Regions from separate parts of the Bacteroides cellulosilyticus genome, predicted to be linked through region 3. Evidence: riboswitches for the same ligand, from Rfam matches in the RefSeq annotation. Region 3 holds a riboswitch; each other region holds the start of a gene.

The links. Region 3 has a riboswitch for cobalamin ahead of K6V21_RS26145 (TonB-dependent receptor plug domain-containing protein). Riboswitches for the same ligand answer to the same signal wherever they lie in the genome.
Region 1: another riboswitch for cobalamin. It lies ahead of K6V21_RS23715 (GNAT family N-acetyltransferase); the one in region 3 lies ahead of K6V21_RS26145 (TonB-dependent receptor plug domain-containing protein).
Region 2: another riboswitch for cobalamin. It lies ahead of nrdD (anaerobic ribonucleoside-triphosphate reductase); the one in region 3 lies ahead of K6V21_RS26145 (TonB-dependent receptor plug domain-containing protein).

Annotation. Positions count from the first base shown of each region.
Region 1 covers NZ_CP081903.1:6,149,325-6,157,496, forward strand. The annotation lists gene K6V21_RS23700 (hypothetical protein) at 787-1,989, opposite strand; gene K6V21_RS23705 (response regulator transcription factor) at 2,416-3,105, shown strand; gene K6V21_RS23710 (sensor histidine kinase) at 3,080-4,864, shown strand; cobalamin riboswitch at 4,956-5,160, shown strand; gene K6V21_RS23715 (GNAT family N-acetyltransferase) at 5,389-5,691, shown strand; gene K6V21_RS23720 ((4Fe-4S)-binding protein) at 5,701-5,931, shown strand; gene K6V21_RS23725 (tryptophanase) at 6,001-7,374, opposite strand; gene K6V21_RS23730 (M23 family metallopeptidase) at 7,496-8,172, opposite strand, start outside.
Region 2 covers NZ_CP081903.1:4,380,222-4,388,393, forward strand. The annotation lists gene K6V21_RS16205 (glycoside hydrolase family 2 TIM barrel-domain containing protein) at 1-209, shown strand, start outside; gene nrdG (anaerobic ribonucleoside-triphosphate reductase activating protein) at 242-712, opposite strand; gene nrdD (anaerobic ribonucleoside-triphosphate reductase) at 696-2,789, opposite strand; cobalamin riboswitch at 2,923-3,142, opposite strand; cobalamin riboswitch at 3,235-3,439, shown strand; gene K6V21_RS16220 (cysteine-rich CWC family protein) at 3,505-3,735, shown strand; gene accC (acetyl-CoA carboxylase biotin carboxylase subunit) at 3,728-5,239, shown strand; gene K6V21_RS16230 (biotin/lipoyl-containing protein) at 5,258-5,773, shown strand; gene K6V21_RS16235 (acyl-CoA carboxylase subunit beta) at 5,776-7,308, shown strand; gene K6V21_RS16240 (putative transporter) at 7,409-8,172, shown strand, end outside.
Region 3 covers NZ_CP081903.1:6,809,096-6,817,267, reverse strand. The annotation lists gene K6V21_RS26165 (ABC transporter ATP-binding protein) at 1-337, opposite strand, end outside; gene K6V21_RS26160 (iron ABC transporter permease) at 337-1,377, opposite strand; gene K6V21_RS26155 (ABC transporter substrate-binding protein) at 1,383-2,519, opposite strand; gene K6V21_RS26150 (YncE family protein) at 2,524-3,591, opposite strand; gene K6V21_RS26145 (TonB-dependent receptor plug domain-containing protein) at 3,608-5,620, opposite strand; cobalamin riboswitch at 5,670-5,873, opposite strand; gene K6V21_RS26140 (serpin family protein) at 5,975-7,216, shown strand; gene K6V21_RS26135 (TolC family protein) at 7,274-8,172, opposite strand, start outside.

The DNA of each region.
Region 1 (8,172 bases), 660 kb from region 3:
TGTGACAAATAATCAATATGACTTAAGAAATTTACATCAGCAAAAGCAAACAATCAAATTAATGTATTAGCATTTATTTTTCATTTCAATTAATGATCTGATATTAATATTTGGCTTAATTAATAAAGAAGAATGGTCTTAATTTCAAATTATATTCTTTATTTTCTACTACATCTTGAATTCTATTTATAGAATAAATACTTATAAAATATAATTTTTACATATCAATATTAGGATAAAAAAAACATCGTATAAACAGATAAAAAGTTATTTTATAAGCATAACAACAAGGATAATGCATCAAATACATCATTTTTAAAGCTAACATCCCATATTTTAAATCAATATGATTTTATAAAAATCAAAAACCAATATGTTAATACGATATTTCATACTTTGCTAAAGTATAAAAGCAAATATATTAGTATTCATTTGCATATTTTTAATGTAATTTATGCGGCAAATATTAAAAATATTCATATATTTGCAAACAAATCCAAATTATAGAGCTTATGAAAAGAAATTATTGCTTATCATTAGTATTGCTTGCATTATTTGGGATATCTTCTCCATATTCAGTTAAAGCTTCCAATGGAGAAAACACACCAAGTTCCCAAAGAACTTAGTCCATTTTCAAGGATTTTTTTCTGACTTATCCGGAAAATACATAGTTAACAGTTAGATGAAATAGCCAAAGTTGACTTAAGAAAAAACAGATAAAATGAAAAAACGAACAAATTCCGCCAACAACTTTTAGCTACGCATTTACATAATGCACCCTCTCTTCTACTTTCCTATCGGTTGAATTTTCCTTCTCACATCCTTAGAAATTTCCAGAAACATATAGTTCAATTTACCGGAGTGGATGCCTTCTTTATTTTGCTTATACTTATTATTAGCATATTGCTTAGACTTATCAAATGTGAGACGTGACATCTGATTCTGTGATTTACCCACCATCGTTGAGTCTAGCTTCTCATCCGGAAAGAAATCATCCAGATCCACATCACCAATCATGGTAGTTTCAAGGAAGTTCATATTCTTGCGACCAGCATCTGTATAATACCCCACAAACATATGTCCCGGAGTACGAACCAATATGGGCTCTATATTAATGGCACGAAGCAGGGAAGCAAACAGCACGCTACCATCCACACAGTTAATCTGCGAAGACTCCAGCGCATCATCAAACGTGCGAACACGCTGGGAAAAGACCACATTACTGGACAAACTGGTATTGGAAACAGAACTGTAACGGAAATTACGCTTTTGAAGCACGTTCCATAAAGCATAGACTTGCTTGTCCACCACTTCAGCATTGCCACCTTGATAGCCCAAGAAACGATTGACAATACGGGTATTCAGTGCTTCACGCAACAATTTGTCAATCATCGGATTCTCCTCATTAACGTATGCCGCAAAGAAAATTCCTGTATCATGAAACTTAGTCCCATTCGTAACATACCCCAACAGACATTCATTGATGCTGCGAACAGAAAAAGTACGAACCCGCTGCCCCAAATCTTTATCATTCATTTCGACCTTAACAGCCACACTAACCGGTTCCGCCTGGTTATTATTCTTCAGCGCTTCGTAATTCCAGATAATATCGGGATAGATCGTATATTCCGTCCGTGGTTTAGCCAACACAAACTCAGATACGGAACGGGAAAAAAACGGAGTTTCAGCAACTTCAATACGCACCCTGCTATACGCCTTCCCAGAACGAATCCGGATAGAAATGCAGGATTTAGAATTACCCACATATAAGGAATCAGCCGGAACAATGACTTGCGCATCCGTCGTCGCTACAGAAAGAATACTGGAAGGAAAGATGTTGCCTCCCAACTCATCCGCTATCTCAAACCCGGAACGGAACGGAGCCGTATTCAGCCAAAAGGAACCTGCCACAACAACCACCAATAAAGCTATCAGAGCGGGCAAACGCCATTTATATCGCCGAAAATTTATATTAGTCAACTCTTTCATACCAATGTTATTTATATTAAGACAAAGGTAAGTATAAAAACTGAAAAACTAGGATGTAAAAGTAATAGTTTACAGTTCTTCACCTTACCAAAACCGTGTCAAAGCCTTACCAAGTCCGTGTCAAGTCCGTATCAGGTCCGTACCATCTCCGTACCTATACGCTTGGATCTGATACGAACCCAATACGGAGTTAATACGGACCTGGTACGGACTTGATATGGAGTTAATACGGACTTAGTACGGACTTGATACGGACTTAGTACGGACCGGATTACCTTCAGCACACACTAAAATGTAACCGAATTGTAACACGTGTTTCACTTTCCCGTAACAAAAACACCGCACCTTTGTCGCTGAAAAGAAATAAAGTATAACTTTGTGGTAGGAGAATTTGTTTTGAATACCTCATATTAATTAGAAAAAGCAATGAACGATTATCGTATTTTAGTTGTAGACGATGAAGAGGACCTTTGCGAGATCCTGAAATTCAACCTTGAAAATGAAGGGTATGAAGTGGACACGGCCCACTCCGCCGAAGAGGCGTTGAAAATGGATATCGGTAGCTACAGCTTGTTGCTACTGGACGTGATGATGGGAGAAATATCCGGTTTCAAAATGGCCAGCTTACTAAAAAAAGATAAGAAGACCGCTCAGGTACCCATTATATTCATCACCGCCAAGGATACGGAAAATGATACGGTAACCGGCTTCAATCTGGGAGCTGATGATTACATCTCCAAACCTTTCTCTCTGCGTGAAGTCATCGCACGCGTCAAAGCTGTATTGCGCCGCACCCAGCAAGGAGAACCGGAACGGGCACCGGAGCAAATCAGCTACAAGACGTTAGTCATTGATATTGTGAAAAAGAAAGTTAGTATCGACGGGGAGGAAGCCCCTCTCACCAAAAAAGAATTTGAGATATTACTTTTACTCCTCCAGAGCAAGGGACGCGTATTCTCCCGCGAAGATATACTGGCACGGATATGGAGCGACGAGGTCTATGTGTTGGACCGCACCATCGATGTGAATATCACCCGTTTGCGTAAGAAAATAGGTATTTATGGTAAATGCATCGTAACTCGCTTAGGATATGGATACTGCTTCGAAGCTGAATAATACCACACATTTCCTGTCGTTCAGCCGGAAGTTATTTCTTTCGGTCATTTCACTGTTTCTGGTATTTGCCGGATGCTTCCTGGCGTATCAATACCAACGTGAAAAAGAATATAAGATAGATCTGCTGGATATACAGCTACAGGACTATAATGAACGATTGCACCAGGAGCTTGCCCGCATTCCGGACAGCTTATGGAACACGACTCTGGAACGATACCTGCAAAAATACATTAAACAGGATTTACGTATTACAGTAGTTAATGTACAGGGTGACGTATTATATGACAGCTACGAATATCAGAAATTAGGCAATCATATCAACCGCCCGGAAGTACAAAAAGCACTGGCAGAAGGAAAAGGATATGATGTACGCCGTACCTCCGAAACAACGGGAGTGCCCTACTTCTATTCTGCCACACTCTATGAAGGCTACATCATACGTTCCGCCCTCCCCTACGACCTGAACCTTGTAAGACACCTTGCAGCAGACCAGCACTACATCTGGTTTACCCTCATCGTATCATTACTATTAATTTTCATCTTCTACAAATTCACCTCTAAACTGGGGACAGCCATCAATCAGCTACGCGAGTTTGCCAAACGTGCCGATAAGAATGAGCCTGTGGAAACAGATATGCAATCCGCCTTCCCACACAACGAACTGGGAGAGATTTCACAACATATCATCCAAATATACAAGCGACTGCGGGAAACCAAAGAGGCACTATACATTGAGCGGGAGAAATTGATCACCCACTTACAAACCTCGCATGAAGGATTGGGCGTATTCAATAAGGACAAGAAAGAAATCCTGGTCAACAACCTGTTTACACAGTATAGCAACCTGATTTCGGACTCCAACCTGCAAACAACAGAGGAAATATTCTCCATCAGTGAGTTCCAGAAAATCACGGATTTCATCAACAAGACTCCCAAGCGTCCGGGCAAGGAAGAAAAGCGTATGTCTATCAGCATCAATAAGAATGGACGTATGTTTATTGTAGAATGTATTATATTCCAGGACTTAAGCTTCGAGATATCCATCAACGACGTCACCCAGGAAGAAGAGCAGATACGCCTGAAACGCCAGTTGACACAGAACATTGCACATGAACTGAAGACCCCGGTCAGCAGTATACAGGGCTATTTGGAAACCATCGTCAACAATGAAAACATCTCCCGGGAGAAGATGCAGACATTCCTGGAGCGATGCTATGCTCAAAGCAATCGGCTAAGCCGACTGCTACGCGACATCTCCGTATTAACGCGTATGGACGAAGCCGCCAACATGATCGACATGGAGAAAGTAGACATCAGCCTGTTGGTAGGCAATATCGTAAACGAGGTATCCCTGGAACTGGAAGAAAAGCATATCACCGTAGTCAACTCCCTAAAACCGAAGATACAACTACGGGGAAACTACTCCCTGCTATACTCCATTTTCCGCAACCTGATGGACAATGCCATTGCTTATGCAGGCACGGATATACGCATCAACATCAGCTGTTTCCGCGAGGACGAGAATTTCTACTATTTCAGTTTTGCCGATACCGGCGTAGGTGTCTCTCCCGAACATCTGAACCGCTTATTCGAACGCTTCTACCGGGTAGATAAAGGACGCTCACGCAAACTGGGCGGTACGGGATTGGGATTGGCTATCGTAAAGAACTCGGTAATCATCCATGGAGGTACCATTTCGGCCAAGAACAACCAGGGTGGCGGATTGGAATTCGTATTCACGCTGGCAAAGGAAAAGTAAGAAGCGGTTAGTGGTAAGTGATTAGTGATTAGCGGTTTGTGATTGCATAAAAAAATAATCACTTATCACTAACCACTAATCACTTTTTTCCTTATCTTTGCGATGCATTGGTTTACTGTCTTTGTTCGGAGACGGTAATTAAAAGGGAATCAGGTGCAAATCCTGAACAGTCCCGCTGCTGTAAGTTTCATGATAGGTTGCAGGCAAACTACCAATAGCCACTGGAAGTCCGCTTCCGGGAAGGCGCCTGGCAACAGAAACAAGTCAGAAGACCTGCCATGCACTGTTTTTATCACTGCTTTCGAGGAAAAAGCGTTGAGTCTAAATGAAACGGGCAAATCGTCCCATCATTTCATTCATCCACTCTGCTTCAAAGAAAGTAAGGAACAATAAACTCTGCCAAGTTTATTTGAATGGTGTCCGGTCGAAGGGATTTCGCCCGGACATTTTATTCTGTAACTTTCCCAAAACAAATTTCATCATCCGCGTGTTATACATACAGTAAACAATTAATACGAAGAGTTATGGAAGCAGATTATGAACTGATCGACAATGAAGAACGTCACCAATATGAGTTCCATGTCGATAAATATACTCCAAAGATTGAGTATATAAAATCAACGAATGGGGAGATTTACCTGACACACACCGAAGTACCCACTCAACTGGGTGGTAAAGGCATCGGCAGCCAGTTAGTAGAAAAAGCATTAAAAGATATAGAAAAACAAGGACTTAGATTAGTACCTCTCTGCCCGTTTGTAGCGGGATACATTCACAAACATCCCGAATGGAAAAGAATTGTAATGAAAGGTATTCACATTCAATAATAAATAGTTATGAATATAAAGAAAGAATATACGAACGGGGAAGTGACCATCATCTGGCAACCCGGCCTGTGCCAACATGCAGGCATTTGTACCAAGACCCTTCCGAATGTGTATCATCCGAAAGAAAAACCGTGGATAACGGCTGAAAATGCAACGACGGAAGAATTGATCGCTCAAATCAAGAAATGCCCGTCAGGAGCATTAAGTTACAGAATGAATAACGAGAAAGAAGATAAATAAAAGAAATGAGGTTACCCCTTCAACATATGAATTCGGGTAACCTCATTTGTATTATGAAAAAGAAAGTAGTTATGTACGTTCCAATTGAACAGTGAAATGACGCATCAGGGGAGCCTCCCAAGTAATACGGACTCCATTAGTAATACTTTCACGACGGTCGAAAACATTCTTCAACGCTACTGCTATTACATTCATGTGATTATCCGTATATACGCGGCGGGGAATAGCCAGGCGCAATAAATCCAGTCCGGTAAAACGGTTCTCACGGGTAACCGGATCACGGTCTGCCAGAATATAACCGATTTCACATCCTCTGATACCGGCTTCAAGATATAGCTCAACCGTTAGAGTCTGTGCCGGGAATTCCTTCTTCGGTACATGCGTCAGTACCTTCGTTGCATCCACAAAAATGGCATGTCCGCCTGCTGGACGCTGATAAGGAATACCGTATTCATCCAACTTCTTTGCCAGATATTCTACCTGACGGATGCGGGTTTCCAGATTATCAAATTCCGTATTCTCATCCAGTCCTGTGGCAAGTGCATTCATGTCACGACCATTCATACCACCGTAAGTAAGATACCCTTCATATTGCACGCAAAAGCCTTTGGCACCTTCGTACCAATCTTTTTTTCGTGTAGCAATGAAGCCTCCCATATTGACGATACCATCCTTCTTGGCACTCATAGTCATACCATCTGCCAGGTCGAACATCTCTTTCGTAATTTCCTTTATCGTTTTACCGCTATAGCCATCTTCACGCATTTTGATGAAGTAAGCGTTTTCCGCAAAACGTGCGGAGTCAAACAATACAGGTTTATTATACTTATCCGCAAGAGCACGGACTTCACGAAGGTTCTGCATGGATACGGGCTGTCCGCCGGCCGTGTTGTTCGTAATGGTAACGATGATAAACGGTATACGGTCAGCATGCTCCTGCAATGCTTTTTCCAATTTCACAGGATCGACATTGCCTTTAAAAGGTATTTCCAACTGAGTATTCTTCGCTTCATCGATGGTGCAATCCAAAGCAATGGCCTTCCGGCCCTCGATATGTCCCTTTGTGGTATCAAAGTGAGAGTTGCCCGGAACAATATCTCCCTCATGTACCAGATAAGAGAAAAGCACATTCTCGGCTGCACGTCCCTGATGGGTGGGAATGACATATTCAAAACCAGTCAGACGGGTGATCACTTCTTTCAGGTTGAAGAAGGAGGAAGCACCTGCATAACTTTCGTCGCCCAGCATCATCGCTGCCCATTGGCGATCGCTCATTGCTCCCGTACCGGAGTCGGTTATCAAATCGATATATACTTGCTCGGATTTCAGCTGGAACACATTGTAATGGGCTTCTTTCAGCCATTGTTCACGTTCCTGGCGGGTACTCTTCCGAATGGGTTCCACCATTTTAATTTTCCAAGACTCTGCAAAAGGTAATTCCATAGTGCTTGCTTATTATTTTGACATTTAGTTAACAAAAAGACCCGTAGAAGAATTTCTACGGGTCGAATATAAGCATTTACACAAGATTTAGCAAATACTTTACTATCTTTTTGTCAACAAATCATTCCTTTGACAGAAATTTCTTCTTCTCCTTCTTACTCATCTCCCGCACAACAACCGCGACAGGATGCCAGGACTTATACATCACACGAGGTTCAGGCTTGCCTACTTCCTCCTGAGAAAGACAAAAATCAGGTACATACGAGTAATCCGGCTGATCGGGACAATAAATACTGAAACGCAAATGGGAACCCTGCTTGTAGTTCTCTCCGCCAATGATGCCAAGCGGCTGTCCCGGAATCACCTCTTCACCCGGAGAAACAAAGATCCCTCCATTCTGGAATAATTTATAACGGGCAAAAGTTCCGTCCTTATGGAAAACTTCCAGATAATTTTCCGTCGAATGGAACGATGTGTTTTCAGAAGTGGAAGCGGCATTATCAACAATCTCGGTCACAAGCCCGCCACGGGAAGCAAAAATGGTATCACCGGCAATTGTAGAAAAGCCAAGTCCTGTAACACGTTTCTCTCCTTCTTTCCCAAGGAATTTCTCTAAAGCCACCATCCGGTTAACACGAACCACCTTACCAGGCGCCAAAGGGAAAAGGTAGACAAAATTAGTATCCGTCTTCAAACGGTTATTTCCTTTTTTACAGGTATAGCGATATGAGAATCCAATCGAAGCATTTTCCGTAGACGGACGCAAAGTCAACAGTCGTGTTTTACCATAATGAATAA
Region 2 (8,172 bases), 2.4 Mb from region 3:
AAACTCCTGATTCCTATATCGGAGTATATCAACCCCGTGATGGTCGTGACCGGTTACTGTATACACTTCCCGAAAGCGGAATTTCTGTTTTGAATGTAATTCCTCCGGTGCGTAATAAAGTAAACTCCACGGATTTGTGCGGTCCTTCTTCACAACCTAAATGGGTGGATGGCCCGCAAACGGGACGCCTTGTCCTTCGGTTTGAATAAGACTTTGTAATTCCGGTTCAGGCAGAAAGAGATTAGCTCTTTGTCCTGAACCGGTAAGTAATATCATTCATTTCTCCTTGTACAATCTTGTAAAGCCGCTGGTTGGTTTGTTCAGACTTCAAACCACCGCGGCTTTCTACGTAAGGCCCAAGTTTTATGTATTGGAAGTTCCGGATCGGGAACCCGTCAGGCAGTTCCGACTTACCGGAATACCAGCCCACTTTAACCGGGGCAATCTGTTGCTGCTGTAGAAAATTGGCAAAATACGTTACATCATAAGGATCTGCATCTCCTCCCATAAAACAGACGCATGTAACAGCCTTTCCATACTTTTGTAAAAGTACGGAAAGGTTTTCTTCTGTCAGTGTTTCTCCGACATCATGTTGCAGATAGGGACTATGGCAACCTTTACACCTGTTCGGACAGTTCGAAAGGTTGATTGCCAATGTCACCTCATCCGGTATCTCCTGAAAAACAATGTCGTAATCAGTGTACTTCAGCATAATATCTTCGGGCAGCCTCCTTTTGCCGGGCTTGAGAGAAATTGCTGATTCGTTTCATGTAGCCGATGACGCGGGTCAGATAATCCACGTTCTGGCTATGACATTCCGGACACTCTTTCAAGTATCTTTTGTCAATGTGGTTGCATTCGTTGCAAACCGTGTTAGGTATATTGAAAGTAAAGTAATTGCAGCCTTCAGTGGCGGCTACCCGAAGTAATTGTCTGTATTGCTCTTTGCTCAAATGCTCTTCCAGGTTCATGTGGAGTGCCGAACCACCCGTCAGGTGCTCTATGTACCTGTGTCCATGCATACGGAACTTATCGATGACGTTCAGCGACTCATCCTCTACAATGTAGAAATAGCTGTTATAGCACTCGCGGAATGTCTGGAAACCGGCTTCTTTGTCCCATTTGGCATGTTTTACGCCTACATTCTCAGCCGGTATCATTTCGCAGTTAAAGAGTATATCTTTCGTTCGATATTTCTTATTGTATTTTTCAACTATTCCCAGAATCTCCTGCACAAAAGCTTCATATTTAGGATTATCGTTGATTTCAATTCCCATGAATTGAGCGGCTTCCACCAGCCCGTTTACACCGATTGTCAGATATTGGCGTCCCATATTAATGTATCCGGCATCGAACAAAGGCAACATTCCTTTGCTTTGCAGATGCTTTAGGTTTTCGTTATAGGCCAGTTGTACTTTGTGTACCAGATCTACTACCTCTTCAAGGAAGAAATGATAAAGCAATCCGGATTTCACTGCATGCTGGATGCAACGGTTCAGGTTGATAGTCAACACACTTTTTGATCCGGTAGATACGCCGCCTGCTCCCAGGGTGTAACTAAATCCATTATCCTGTATTTCATTACGCAAGCGGCAACAGCTACTTAACGAGTCGGCATTATCACTCATATATGTAAAGAAAGAGTGCCCTTCCGCATACATTTCGGCCGTGAAGTCACCGTATTCCTTGTCCAATACATCTCCGTCTTTGGTCAGCAAAGCCATTGTCTCTACGGGGAAGGTAAGAATGGCTTTGGTACGTTCCTTATTGAACCACTTCATGAAGCGCTTTTGCAACCAGCTCAATGATTCCCAATGGGGAGCGTTTCCGTCCGGGAAGACGAAATGTTCAAAAAGGCTATTGAAATAATATTGATCATAGTAAGCTACATTCCAGAATACTGCCTGAAAATTCCGTGCCCCCGTAGGTTGATTGATGGAATATACGATCTGTTCAAAACAATCGGTGATTATTTTATCTATGGTCCTTTGTTTGGAGGAAAGGTCGGCAAGTTGTTCCGGATGTTTATAGTAATCCTCTCCGTATTCTTTTTCTATGAAATAATTCATATACATCAGAAATTCCGGTGTGGCGCAGGCGCCGCTGAGCATACTCGATACGATAAATACCATATTGATGAATCCTCCGCAGAAAGACTTCAGATTGGTGGGTGCCGTGGAGTTACCGCCTACGGATGCGGTTCCGCTGATCAGCCACGGATACATGGTGATGCTTGCGCAATAATTGGCAAGATTGGTTTCATCATTCTTGTATATGAAGTGTTGGTTCAGCAATTCGATGTAGCGGTCTGAAAGTTCCTTGCCGTACATGTCCTTCAGGCGGTCAGTCAGCAAACGGCGGTTCAGACGGATGAAGTTCGATTTGGGGAGTTCGCCTATCAGTGTGGCTATATTTTTATTTTCCACATTGGCGTTAGCGTCATACTTGCTACCGGTGGCAGGGTTGGAGGCATCGCAGTAATCCATTAGGAAACGGAGCTTGTCACGTACTTCCCGGTCTTCCAGATGTTTCTGTCTGTATAGCATGAACGCTTTTGCTACACTGTAATAGTGTTCAGCCATCAGTGCCACTTCTACTTGGTTCTGTATATCTTCTACACTGGTTCCATCACTGATGTTCACGCGGCTGAGTATGTTGGTGATCACATCTTGTGTGGCAAAACTGCCGACAGATAAAAATGCTTTACTAATTGCGTTCTTGATCTTATCAAGTGAAAACGCTTCTTTTTTCCCATCTCTTTTGACGATGAAAGTCTCCGAATTGATCATACCTGTAATTTAAGATTTAACAAATAAATATTCTTTGTTTAGTTAGCTATACTAAATCAAACGACAAAATAAGGAGAGTAAGTAATAAAATGAATCTTGGAGGATGCACTCTATCGCTTTTCACCCGAAAGCCTGAATGATTACAGATATCGGCAGGTCTTCTGACTTGTTTCCGTTGTGGCGCCTTCCCGGTCTTTGCAGGACCAGTGGCTAAAGAATGCCACAATCTTTTCTCCACATGGTAGGGAGATGAAACTTACAGCTACGGGGATAGTCCCTGATTTTCACAGGATTCCCTTTTAATTCCGTTTCACGCTTGCGGTGATTTGGAAACCGTTATCGCTGACAAAGTTAGAAATAAAATCAATAATCCAACGGATGATAGAAAAAAATATTCCCTGCTTATATTTTTTGTTTTAAAAAGCATCTCCAATGATAATTTCCACTATCTTTGCCCCGAATTGGTTTCGGATGAACATTTCTGTCATTTGGATTAAAAGGGAATCGGGTGTAAATCCCGGACAGTCCCGCTGCTGTGAAGCTCCATAACTTTCTTGATAAATACTTTAGCCACTGGCTGTGAATTGGAGGCCGGGAAGGAATCAGAAAGGGAGTCAGTCAGAAGACCTGCCATTCGTTAAAGTCTGTTGCTACTCGTGGGATTAGGGGAACAGTACGAACGAATAATTGTTTTAATTTAATTAATGCGAGAGGGATGCCTATGAAAAAGGTATGTCCGCGTTGTGGTGCAACCTTTGAGTGTATGCACGATCGGATTTTGTCATGCCATTGCGCTACGGTACGACTGAATGAGCAGCAACGTGCTTATTTGCAAAAGAATTATCCGGGCTGTTTATGTCATGACTGTCTGACGGCAGTCAAAGAGGGTATTGTTATGGATGTATGTGATGCACCCCTTTGCGATAAACAGAAGAACAATGATTAAAAAAGTATTGATTGCCAATAGAGGCGAGATTGCTGTACGTGTAATGCGTTCCTGCAAAGAGATGGGAATACGTACAGTAGCTGTCTATTCGGAAGCGGATCGTGCAGCAAAACACGTCATGTATGCCGATGAAGCCTGTTTGATAGGTCCGGCAGCTTCCAGAGACAGTTATTTGAATATAGAGAATATAATTCGTGCTGCCCGGCAGCATGAAGCGGATGCCATCCATCCCGGATATGGTTTCTTATCTGAAAATGCCGACTTTGCCCGTCGTTGCAAAGAAGAAGGCATTATTTTTATCGGGTCTTCTGCCGAAACAATGGAAGCGATGGGTGATAAAATCTCAGCCCGTAAACACATGATTGCAGCCGGAGTACCGGTAGTTCCCGGTACGGAACAACCCTTGCAGAGTGCCGGGGAGGCTGTGATGATATGTAATAAGATCGGCTATCCCGTGATGCTGAAAGCCTCTATGGGTGGTGGTGGAAAAGGTATGCGACTGATACATAGTGAGGATGAAGTGGTTGAGGCTTACAATACCGCCCGCTCGGAGTCTATGTCTGCTTTTGGTGACGATACGGTATATCTGGAGAAATTTGTGGAGGAACCCCATCATATTGAATTTCAGGTATTGGGTGATAATCATGGCAATGTGATTCATTTATTCGATCGCGAATGTTCTGTTCAGCGTAGAAATCAAAAAATTGTGGAGGAAAGTCCATCTCCCTTCCTCACTCCGGAATTACGCAGAGAGATGGGAGAGAAGGCTGTGGCTGCCGCCAAAGCAGTGAACTATTCGGGTGCAGGTACTATCGAATTTCTGGTTGATAAGCACCGTTATTTCTATTTCCTGGAAATGAACACCCGTTTGCAAGTGGAACATCCCATTACCGAAGAAGTGGTGGGTGTGGACTTAGTGAAAGAACAGATCATGATTGCAGCCGGTTATCCGTTGCATCTTAAACAGGAAGATTTGTTTCAGCGGGGACATGCTATCGAATGTCGTATCTGTGCGGAAGATACAGAGAATAATTTCATGCCGTCTCCGGGAATCATTAAGTTATTGGCTGAACCGAACGGTATCGGTGTCCGAATCGATAGCTATGTTTACGAAGGGTATGAGATTCCTATCTATTATGATCCCATGATCGGAAAACTGATCGTATGGGCCACCAATCGGCAGTATGCCATTGAGCGTATGCGCCGTGTGCTGTATGAGTATAAAATTACCGGATTGAAGACCAATCTTACTTATCTGAAGCGCATCATGCACAACCCCGATTTCGTAAAGGGAGAATACAACACGCTGTTTATCGAGAAAAACTCGCGTATGTTGCAGCGTCCTAACAGTAATAATGAAGAAATTGAGAATATTGCCATGATTGCCGCTTATATAGATTACCTGATGAACCTGGAAGAGAATTCTTCCACGCAATCGTCTGATGGTCGTCCTATCAGTCGCTGGCGTGAGTTCGGTTTGCAAAAAGGAGTTTTACGTATTTAAAGAGGGAGGAAGTAGTTAATGGAAATACATATTGGAAACCGCGTTGCCGATGTGACGTTGGTCAGTAAAGAAGATAATAAAGTCCGGTTGAATGTTGATGGAAGAATCTACGATGTGGATATTGCCATGGCAGAAAACGGTAGCTGCTCCATCTTACACGACGGAAATTCTTACAATACGGAAGTCATCCGCGGTGAAGGAGGAAAAAGCTATGATGTGAATTTGTTCTATCGCTCTTATCATGTGGATATAGCAGATACCCAGGTGAAATACTTGCGTATGCGAAAAGGAGGAGAAGAGAGACAGGACGATAAGATTATTGCTCCGATGCCGGGTAAAGTTATGAAGATTCCTGTACAGAAAGGTGACCGTTTGTCGGCGGGAAATATTGTAGTGGTGCTTGAAGCTATGAAAATGCAAAGCAACTATAAGGTCAATTCGGACTGTGTAGTGAGAGAAATCTTGGTGGCGGAAGGTGATTCAGTGAGCAGTAACCAGATTTTAATGACATTGGATATTATAAATGAAGAATAAGTATGGAAAGGACAGAAATATATAATCAGTTTGAAGAACTTAATAAGCGTGCCTCGCAGGGTGGAGGCATTGATAAGATAGAAAAACAACATGCTGCCGGGCGGATGACCGCACGCGAACGCATAGAAGCCTTGCTGGATAAAGGGACATTCAATGAGTTGGACAAGTTTGTAAATCACCGTTGCACCAATTTCGGAATGGAGAAAAAACAGATTCCGGGTGATGGCATGGTGACCGGTTATGGCAAGATTGACGGTCGTCCGGTATTTGTGTACGCCTATGACTTTACGGTGCATGGCGGTTCTTTGAGTGAAACTAATGCAGCGAAAATAGTGAAAGTACAGCAACTGGCACTCAAAAATGGCGCTCCGGTTATTGCTCTGAATGATTCGGGAGGTGCCCGTATTCAGGAAGGTGTCGGCAGTTTGTCAGGATATGCTTCTATTTTCTATCAGAATACGATTGCTTCCGGGGTGATTCCTCAAATCTCAGCTATTCTGGGCCCATGTGCCGGCGGTGCCTGTTATTCACCTGCATTGACGGATTTTATTTTTATGGTGAAAGAGAAAAGCCATATGTTCATCACAGGGCCGGATGTAGTGAAAACGGTTACGCATGAAGAAGTGGACAAGGAAGAGTTGGGTGGAGCCTATGCACATAGCAGTAAGAGTGGCGTTACTCACTTCATGTGTAACACTGAAGAAGAAACCATGCTGGCCATACGCGAATTGCTCAGCTTCCTGCCTTCCAATAATATGGAGGATGCTCCGCTTATTCCTTGTACGGATGATGCCAGACGTCAGGCAGAAGAGCTTCAAACTGTGATTCCGGAAGACCCGAACATTCCTTATGACATTAAGGATATTATAGAGCCGGTTATGGATAACCAATATTTCTTTGAAGTGATGCCCCATTTTGCAAAGAATATTGTGGTTGGCTTTGCCCGTCTGAATGGTCGTTCGGTAGGAGTTGTAGCCAACCAGCCGGCTTATCTGGCTGGTGTGCTGGATATAGACGCTTCCGATAAGGCTGCACGTTTCATCCGTTTTTGCGACTGCTTCAACATTCCGTTGATTACCTTCGAAGATGTACCGGGCTTCCTGCCTGGCGTGACGCAGGAGCATAATGGCATCATTCGTCACGGGGCAAAAATCGTCTATGCTTATGCAGAAGCTACTGTCCCTAAAATTACCCTGATAACCCGTAAGGCTTATGGCGGTGCGTACATTGTGATGTCCAGCAAACAGACAGGGGCAGACATCAATCTGGCCTATCCGCAGGCTGAAATAGCTGTGATGGGAGCCGAAGGTGCTGTGAATATATTATATAGAAATGTTACACCGGAAGAAAAATCCGGTCTGATCCAGGAATATGAATTTAAGTTTTCTAATCCGTATCGGGCTGCCGAGCGTGGTTTTATTGATGAGATTATCATGCCTCGTGATACCCGGTATAAGCTGATTCAGGCGTTAGAAATGACGCATAACAAGAGTCAGAGCAACCCACCTAAAAAGCACGGCAATATGCCACTATGATTTAGTTATGTTTCAATGTGTGCGTCTCCCCGTAGAAGTGATTTCTCCGGGGAGACTTTAAACGGATTATATGAAGATAAAATTATATATGCTTTAAATTATGGAACTATTGAAGAACCTTTTTGAAGGATACCCTGATCTTTGGGGTGGAGGAGTGGCTCATTCCGTACTGATCCTTTCACTTGTGATAGCATTTGGCATCATGCTGGCTAAAATCAAAGTGGCGGGAGTTTCATTAGGTATCACATGGATACTTTTTGTGGGTATTGTATTCGGGCATTTTGATATGACTCTGAATGAACACTTGCTTCATTTTATGAAAGAGTTCGGTCTGATCTTGTTTGTTTACTCCATAGGGTTGCAAGTGGGACCCGGTTTCTTTTCTGCTTTCAAAAAAGGCGGACTTACCTTGAATCTGTTGGCTATGCTGGTCGTTTTTCTGGGAGTAGTCATCACGATTATATTACATTTTGTCACGGGTACGCCTATCACTACTATGGTCGGTATCCTTTCCGGTGCGGTAACAAATACTCCGGGACTTGGAGCTGCCCAGCAGGCAAACAGTGATTTGAACGGAATAGATGCCCCTGAGATAGCATTGGGATATGCGGTTGCTTATCCGCTGGGTGTAGTCGGTATTATCTTGTCATTGATAGCCTTGAAATATATTTTGCGTATCAATACCAAGACAGAAGAGGCGGAAGCTGAACGTGGACTCGGACACATACAGGAACTCACTGTGCGTCCTATTTCGTTTGAAATCCGTAATGAAGCTATCGACGGGAAAAAGATAAAAGATATACGTCCGCTGATGAACCGTGATTTTGTGATTTCGCGTGTACGGTATCATGACGGGCAAGAAAC
Region 3 (8,172 bases):
CCGTATGAGGTTGTCGTCCCAGAGCTACTAACTCATATACAGTCAGTCCGCCTGCTTGTGTCTTGTCTGTTAGTACTACTCCGATGGTACGTGAACGTTCTTTTTCGGAATAGGCAGACAATGGCTTTTCCTGTACAAATAATTCTCCTGACAAGGCCGGTTGCGAAGCAGCCAAAGTGCGGAGCAGAGTTGATTTACCGGTTCCGTTAGCTCCCAGCAGGCAGGTCAGTTCTCCGGGATAAAGCCGGAAGGAGAGATGTTCATGTATCCGTTTCTCTTGCTTTCCCTGGCGGTAGCCGATGCATAAATCGTTTGCGGTGATAACAGCTTTCTCCATCAGTTGAAGTATTGTATTTTACGTTGGTTGACAATGACATAAATGATAACAGGCGCACCCAGTACAGGGGTTACCGCATTGAGAGGAATAATACCTGCTTCACTCGGAAGGATGCAGATCAGATTGCAGAGCAAGGCAATTACACCACCCGTCAGCAAAGTGACGGGAAGCAGTGAATTGTGATTGGACGTGCCCAGCATCAGGCGGGAGATATGTGGAACGGCCAGACCGATGAAAGCAACAGGTCCGCAGAAGGCGGTAGTGACGGCTGTCAGTAGTCCGGTGGCAATCAGTAACAGATTTCTTGTGCGACGGATGTTTACTCCTAAGTTTTCAGCATAGCGAGTACCCAGCAGCAAGGCGTTCAAGGGTTTGATAAGCAGGATGGAAAGTAACAAACCTGCCAGACAGAAAATGGAGAAATAGGGGAGTTGTTGCAATGAGACACCTCCGAAGTTCCCCATGCCCCATATCATATAAGAATGCACCCCTTCGGCAGTAGCAAAGAAATTGAGTAATGAAATAGCGGACGAAGTGATATAACCGATCATGATACCCGTAATCAGTAGCATGATATTGCTTTTTATCAGTGTCGAAAAGAAAAGGATAAGTCCCATTACCACCATTGACCCGATGAAGGCGCCGAGTATCACGGAGAAGAAACCGGATAAGGTAAATACCCCTGTAGCAATGCTTCCTCCACCGGCCAGCATCACCAATGCGACACCAAGACTTGCTCCTGAGTTAATGCCCAGGATGGATGGACCTGCCAGTGGGTTGTTGAATGCCGTTTGTAACATCAGTCCCGAAGCTGCGAGTGCGGCACCACATAGTAATGCCGTGACGGCTTGCGGCAGGCGGGACTCCCAGATAATAAAAGCCCAGCTGGCTTTTTCTATCTCATTCCCTATGAGAATATTCCACACAGCTCCGGCGGGGATATTGATTGAACCGAACCAGAGATTCGCAGCCATCAATACGAGAATGAGGACCGACAGTGCTATGCCATATATATATCCTTTTGCTTTCGTTCTTATCATTAATTCTATTCTGATAGTTTTTTGTAATACCTCAGCTCATAGCCTTCCAACAGTGAAGGGTGAAATATTTTAATCAAGTCTTTCAATAGCCAATCCGGATGGAAAGGTGTTTCTTCGTAAAAAGGGACCCGGTTGGTATTACATCCGTAGATGTTCCGTTCCTTGAAAGCACGGAAACCTGCATAAGGGGCAAACTCTTTTTCCAGTTCCTTGTATGTTTTATCTATGGGTTGGTTATAGCGTATCAGCCAGAAATCCGTTTGCTGACCTTTCTCAAAGATAACTTCGAAAGGATAGGGGAGCGAGCCGCTATGTGTATCTTCTCTGAAAATATAGTTGGCGCCTGCATCAGAGTATAGTTTGGCGATGGTGCTGTTGCCACCCGGAGTGTACCAGGTAGAGCTTGTTTTCAAATCACACATCACGGAGGGAGCAAAGGAGATGGGCTTTACTAATTCCTGCAAATCCTTATAGCTTCTTTCTACCGAAGCAAACATAGCATCTGCTTCCGCTTTTTTACCAAATAATAGACCGTAGAAACGCATCCATTCGGCACGTCCCAATGAAGAGGTTTCCATATAGTCGGCACATTCAATGATGGGTACATTCAGTTTCTCTACACGTCCGTATCCACCACTGTTTTCAAAAGGAGAAAGTAGGATGGCATCGGGGTGCAGGTCTATGATTTTTTCGATATTGGGGTTCATGCCATCACCTACATCGGTGATGGTTCCGTTTCGGCATTCTTCCTCGATTTCCGGTAGTTTGATGTACTTCAGGTCGCATACGCCACCGATGCTGTTCAAAGCTCCGAAGTCTTTCAGTAAGCTGCAATGAACGGATGAGTAGATGACGGCTTTACTAAGCGGAGTGCGGACAAGGGTGCCTTGAGGCAGTTCTTGGGGTAACGGTTGGTTTTTGTCTACTAATATATAGGTATGCAATATCTTTGCTGTATCCCAGGGATTACGTAGCTGCGCAACAGTATAATCTTCGTAATCTACCAAAGAAAGATTCGAAGAATAGTGCAGTGAGATGGTGTCTCCTTGTGCAGAGCCGGAAGCAGTGCTGTTCTTTCCGCCACAGGCGGAAAGAAGTAACACTGTCACCCAAAAGGTTAGAAAGAAAAGAAATTGTTTCATGCTTTTATTCAGTTACAAAGCGCATATTAGTGGTATAGTATCCGGTTTCCAATTTCTTTTTGAGTACGCCGTCACTACCATAAACATATATGTCGTTGAGAACAGAGAAGGGTTGATCGATGATAATTACATCTCCTGTAGCCGGGTCGACTACAATATTACCAGGATTGGAGAAATCGCTGTAGTTGGCAAACTGCGTAGTTTGTTTGGTATTCATGTCATATACAGAAATGCTTTTGGGAGCGGCATCTTCGTAATATTCTGCATAAATGAGATAGATCTTGTTATTTTTTATTGCTATTTTGCTGGCTGGGCATATTTCCGTAACCTGATCTGTTTGCGGGTCAATGCATTGTAATGTCTGAACTGGATTTCCACTGAAATCTCCACATGAAATGAAATATACCTTTCCGTCTTCTCCGGTTGTACAAACATCATAAGGATTGAGAAGTACTTCTATATTTTTCGTTTTCTTGAAAGTAGCAATATCGACAACCGCCACGTACTTGCCGGTGCCATCTGCGTTATAGTTTGACAGATTTACATAAAGTTTTCCATTTGCAGAAGTCAATGCTTCCGGATGATCTCCTATTTCTATCTTTCCGGTGATGGAGAGGCTTGTGGTGTCCAAGCGTGATACGGTGCCATCATATGCGGTGAAATAAACATTTCCTCCGGTAGCTGTCATGTATCGTGGATTGATGGGTTGTTCGCCATTAGAGAGAGCCAAAGTCTGTATACGGGTAAAATCTGCTCTGTTTACTACTTCAATCTTTGCAGAACTAGTACAAGTGATATATATTTTAGAACCGTATATGCACAAGTCTTGCGCATCACCGATACCTGCCCCGTTGGCAGCAGCAAACAAGTCTGTGCTTATTGTTTTCTGATCCCTGTCGTACCATTGTATAGTGCCGTTATTAGCTTTATTATTTCCTGTATTGATGACATACGCTCCATTGACAGGAGCTATTGGTCCTTCCGGTCCTTTCGGTTCGTCATCATCATTACATGCGGTAAATGCTCCTAATGCCATAACCAACATGGCGGTTTTATACCAATACTTCTTCATTGTTTCTGTTTTTAGTTTATAATTTATAGTTGATTGTTACTTTGTAATTGCGTCCGGGCATCGGGTAGAAGCGGACTATTTCGTAGTTTTTATCACTCAGATTCAAGGCATCCAGCTGTATGCGTAGTGACTGCTTCTTCCATTTAAAGGTATGCGAGAGTGCTATACTGTGGTCAGTGTAAGATTTAATACGATTTTCCGGAATGTTCTGGGCAATCGAATAGCGTTCCGAAGCGTACATTATGTTATAAGTAAGGTTGACATACGGATTCTCAAAAGTCAGACTTCCCGAACCTGAATGTTTCGGAGTATATATAATCTGATTCCGCCATATTTTAGAATTACGGTCGGTAATATCTTCCGCTTGCATGAAGTTGTAAGTTCCTGTGAGATATAACTTATAATGTTCTGCTAATTCTTTTTCAATTGCCAGGTTAATATCCGTACCAATAGTTTCGACTTTACCTAAATTCATCATCTTCCAGATAAACATAGTGGGTATTGCCACGATTTTATCTTTCACCCGATTATAATAAGCATCTACTGAAAGGCTTAGATAGTCGATAAATTCCAATGAAGTAGAATTCCACGTTGTACCTACATTGAATTGCCGGGTAACTTCAGGCTTTAAATTATGGTTGCCAATTATCAGATAATACAAATCATTGAATGTCGGCGTACGGAAGATATCTTTGTATGAAGCCCTGAAACGTAGACCAAAATCAAAAGGTTTCCACGACAGGCTGACAGCGGGTGAAAGGCGTTTACGGTCTGCAGCAGCTTTTCCTGTCCGTACATTCTCTGTAATATAAGTATTCAGCAGAGAAGCGGTAGCAGAAAATTGGTTGCTTTTATAGTGTGTGGCTATTGCTGTTAAATAGGTGAAACGTTCCGGATATTGATTGTTCTGTAAAGTTGTTGACAAATAGTTATAGGCGAAATCCTGTGCTAATGAGAAAGATAACCCTTTTACCGGTTCGCTCCATAGGGTAGCGGATAAGTAAGTCTCAGTCTGGCGGAAACGATTGTCTGTAATGCCGGAAGATTCATTATTATAGTCCCGGTTCCAGCTGAAGTTAAATTTTCCACTTGCTTGTAGCTTCCATTTCTCTGAGAATCGGTTCTCATACTTCAATTGGCCGAAATAATTACGGTCATATAGTCTTTCGGCAGCATACGGATTGTCATAAATCACTCCGCCGGGTAACCCTCTTTCCGAATCAAAGAGATAAACTTTGGCTTTCAAATCCTGTTTCTCATTCAGAGTTACAAACAAATTTAATTCCGCCCGATAAGTCTCTATATCACTATTGTTTCGTTTGGAGTCAATCAGTTTATTCCCATTCCACATTTTGAAAGGATAATTGCCGTCCGCCCGTAAATAATCAGCATAGGCAGAAAGACTGAAACGGTTACTTAATTTCTGAGCATAAAATAGAGAAGGATTAGCAAGCCCGTAAGAACCGGTTTTCATATTTGCAAGCAACCGGAAAGGTCGGTTACTGAAATCCGGACGTGCGGTTTCGATACTTAAAGCACCGGCAGAGGCAAACATCTTCGCTGTCTGGTAAATATTATCACTCTGACCAATGCTGAGTTCCAGTTCGGAAACATTGTCTAACGAAAAACGGGAGATATCTACCTGCCCTGACTGACAATCACTGACAGTCACTCCATCATAGCTGACTGCTGTATGTTGCGCTCCCAAACTGCGTACAGAAACAGTCTTTAATCCACCAATTCCACCATAATCCTTAACGCTGACTCCCGAGAAATGACGAACTGCATCGGCCACATCCGATACTCCCAAACGTTCCATATCAGTTTTCTTCATCTGTTGGAGCGGGGCGGTTGCTGAGAGAGCCCGTGGCACACGCCGACCTTTTATCCCCACTTCCGGAATGGCATGTACTTTTCCCGTAATGGAGTCTCCCGTCTGTTGTGCTTGCAGGCTGGCACAAAAACAGCACACAAGGCAACACAAACAAAACCGTAGCCAGATGTACCGACATAGATTATCTTTTATCATATACAGAAAGCTATAAAATAGATACACCTCATGCCCTTTCCTCGAAGGCATAAAAAATGATCGGTTTTGCAGGTCTTCTGACTTACTCCGGATTTGCCGCCTTCCCACCATACGAATATTGGCAGTGGCACAGGTGATTGGCAAATCCTGCAATAGGAGATCACAGCAGCGGGACTGTTTGGGAGTCACACCCAATTCCCTTTTCATGGAGTATACCGAAAAGCATACTCCAACAAAACCGGGAGCAAAGATAGGAAAGATTTATGTTTAATTTGTAATGTGGTGCAGTATTTTATAAATTTATGCATTTATTCTAACAGAGTAACTTAATAGAAAACTAATACTATAATGCTTATGCTAAAGAAAACTATTGCTGCGCTAAGCCTACTCAGTATCCTTGCAGCTTGTCAAAATGATGAGACCCCCTCTCAACCGGAACCAAAACCACGTCAAGACATCAATCTCACCCGTGCGGAACAAGATTTAATGGACAAAGGTACAGACTTTGCTTTCCGTTTCTTCGATCAGGTGTGCAGTACCGAAAAGGAAAAACCGAATGTTTTTGTGTCTCCATTGAGTGCATCACTTTGCTTATCAATGATTACTAACGGAGCTTCGGGCAATACGCTTACTGAAATGCAGAACGTATTGGGATTTCCTGCCGCTTCTTTCTCTCTTGATGATCTGAATAACTATAATCAAAAGCTAACTTCAGCTTTATTGGATTTAGATAATACCACTCAATTAGGAATCGCCAATTCTATTTGGGTAAAACAAGGTTTTAAAGTTTACGATTCTTTTGTGGAGGTGAATAAGAAGATGTATGATGCCCAGGTACAGGAACTTGATTTTACATCTCCCACAGCGAAGGATGTGATTAACCGGTGGTGCGCTGAGCAGACGAATAATTGTATAAAAGAGGTTATACAGAGAATACCGGAAGATGCACGTATGTATTTGATTAATGCACTCTACTTCAAAGGCATTTGGAAGAGTCAATTCCAAAAATCGGATACTCGCCAGGAAAATTTTACTAATTCTGATGGTACTGAGCAGAAAGTGAACATGATGAATCAGACAGAAACGTTTAATTATGCTCAGAACTCAGCATTCTCCATCGCAGAATTGCCGTATGGCAATGAAGCTTTCAGTATGGTGCTCTTATTGCCTGCCGTGGATAAGACTTTAGATGAGAGTTTGTCCGAGTTGACTTATGAAAACTGGAAGGAATGGAATGCAGCTTTGTCGAGCAGGCAATTGCAGGTTAAACTTCCCCGTTTCAAAGTGGAGTATGACAAGATGCTCATAGAGGATATGGTTGCTATGGGGATGAAGGATGCCTTTGATGGTTATAAGGCTGATTTCTCTAAAATGTCGGCTGCCGAGTTATATATTGGGCTTTTGCAGCAATTTACTTATGTAAATGTAGATGAGGAAGGTACTGAAGCAGCGGCTGTTACAGTTGGTGGAATGTTGGAAACTTCTGCCGGGCCATCTACTCCTATATCTTTCTATGTAGACCGTCCTTTTGCTTTCGTAATTAAGGAAAAGAGTACGGGAGCAATTCTTTTTATGGGGAAAATTACGAAACTATAATAAATGATAAAAGAGGGCCTGAACATTCAAGCCCTCTTTCGTTATAATATACTGTTTTTACAACTTACTCTTATAAATCTGTGCCATCACCTTCTGATACTGGTTTTCCAGTTGAAGCAGATTTTGTTTGCTTTGATAAATCACAGAAACTTCCACAAAGAATTCTATCACGCTGATTTGTCCACCTGTAAGGGCTTGTTTCAGCAATGCGAGATCTTGTTGTGAGCTGAAGGCTTCCTGATATTCCTGCATGGAAGCTTGCAAGGATTGAGCTTCGCGATAAAGCTGTGCTAATGAAGACTCTGCCTGCAAAGTCGCATTCTCTTTCTGAAAATCTATATTCATGGATTGTGCCTTGGCTATCTTCACCTTATTTCGGTTCTCGAAGATGGGGAAAGAAAAGCCCACCACAACACCATTGAACGGAGTGCCCGATTCGGTGTTACGACGATAACCTAACTCCAACTTAGGCAGCCAGCCTTGTTTACTGACAGAAATTTGTTTGCGGGCAGCAGCGCTTTCGTTGCTCAGTGACCACAAGGCAGCATCCGACGCGATAACCTCTTCACGCAGTTGTTCATAATCAGCCGGTAGTGGATGCAGCGGATATTCGCTGAGAGAAGAGATTTGCAATGGCTGGTTGCTGTTCAATGCAGTCAGTTCTTGCCATTTGTTTTCCAAGGTGGTGCGGTTGGTTCGTGCTTCTGTACGAACGTTCAGCAATTCCAGATTGATTTTATTGGTTTCCAAAACATTGGCATCTCCTGTTTCCAAACGTTTCTTGTAATAGGCGGAAAGTTCTTCTGCCTGTTTCAGACGTTCGTCCAGCAGCCTTTGCTGTTGTTGCAACATGAGGATGTCGAGGCATATTTCCTTGGCTTGAAGCAACAGTTGCTGGCGGAAAGCGGTGGATTGTGCATCGAGTGCACCGGTTTTAAGACGGTTCACTTGTCCAC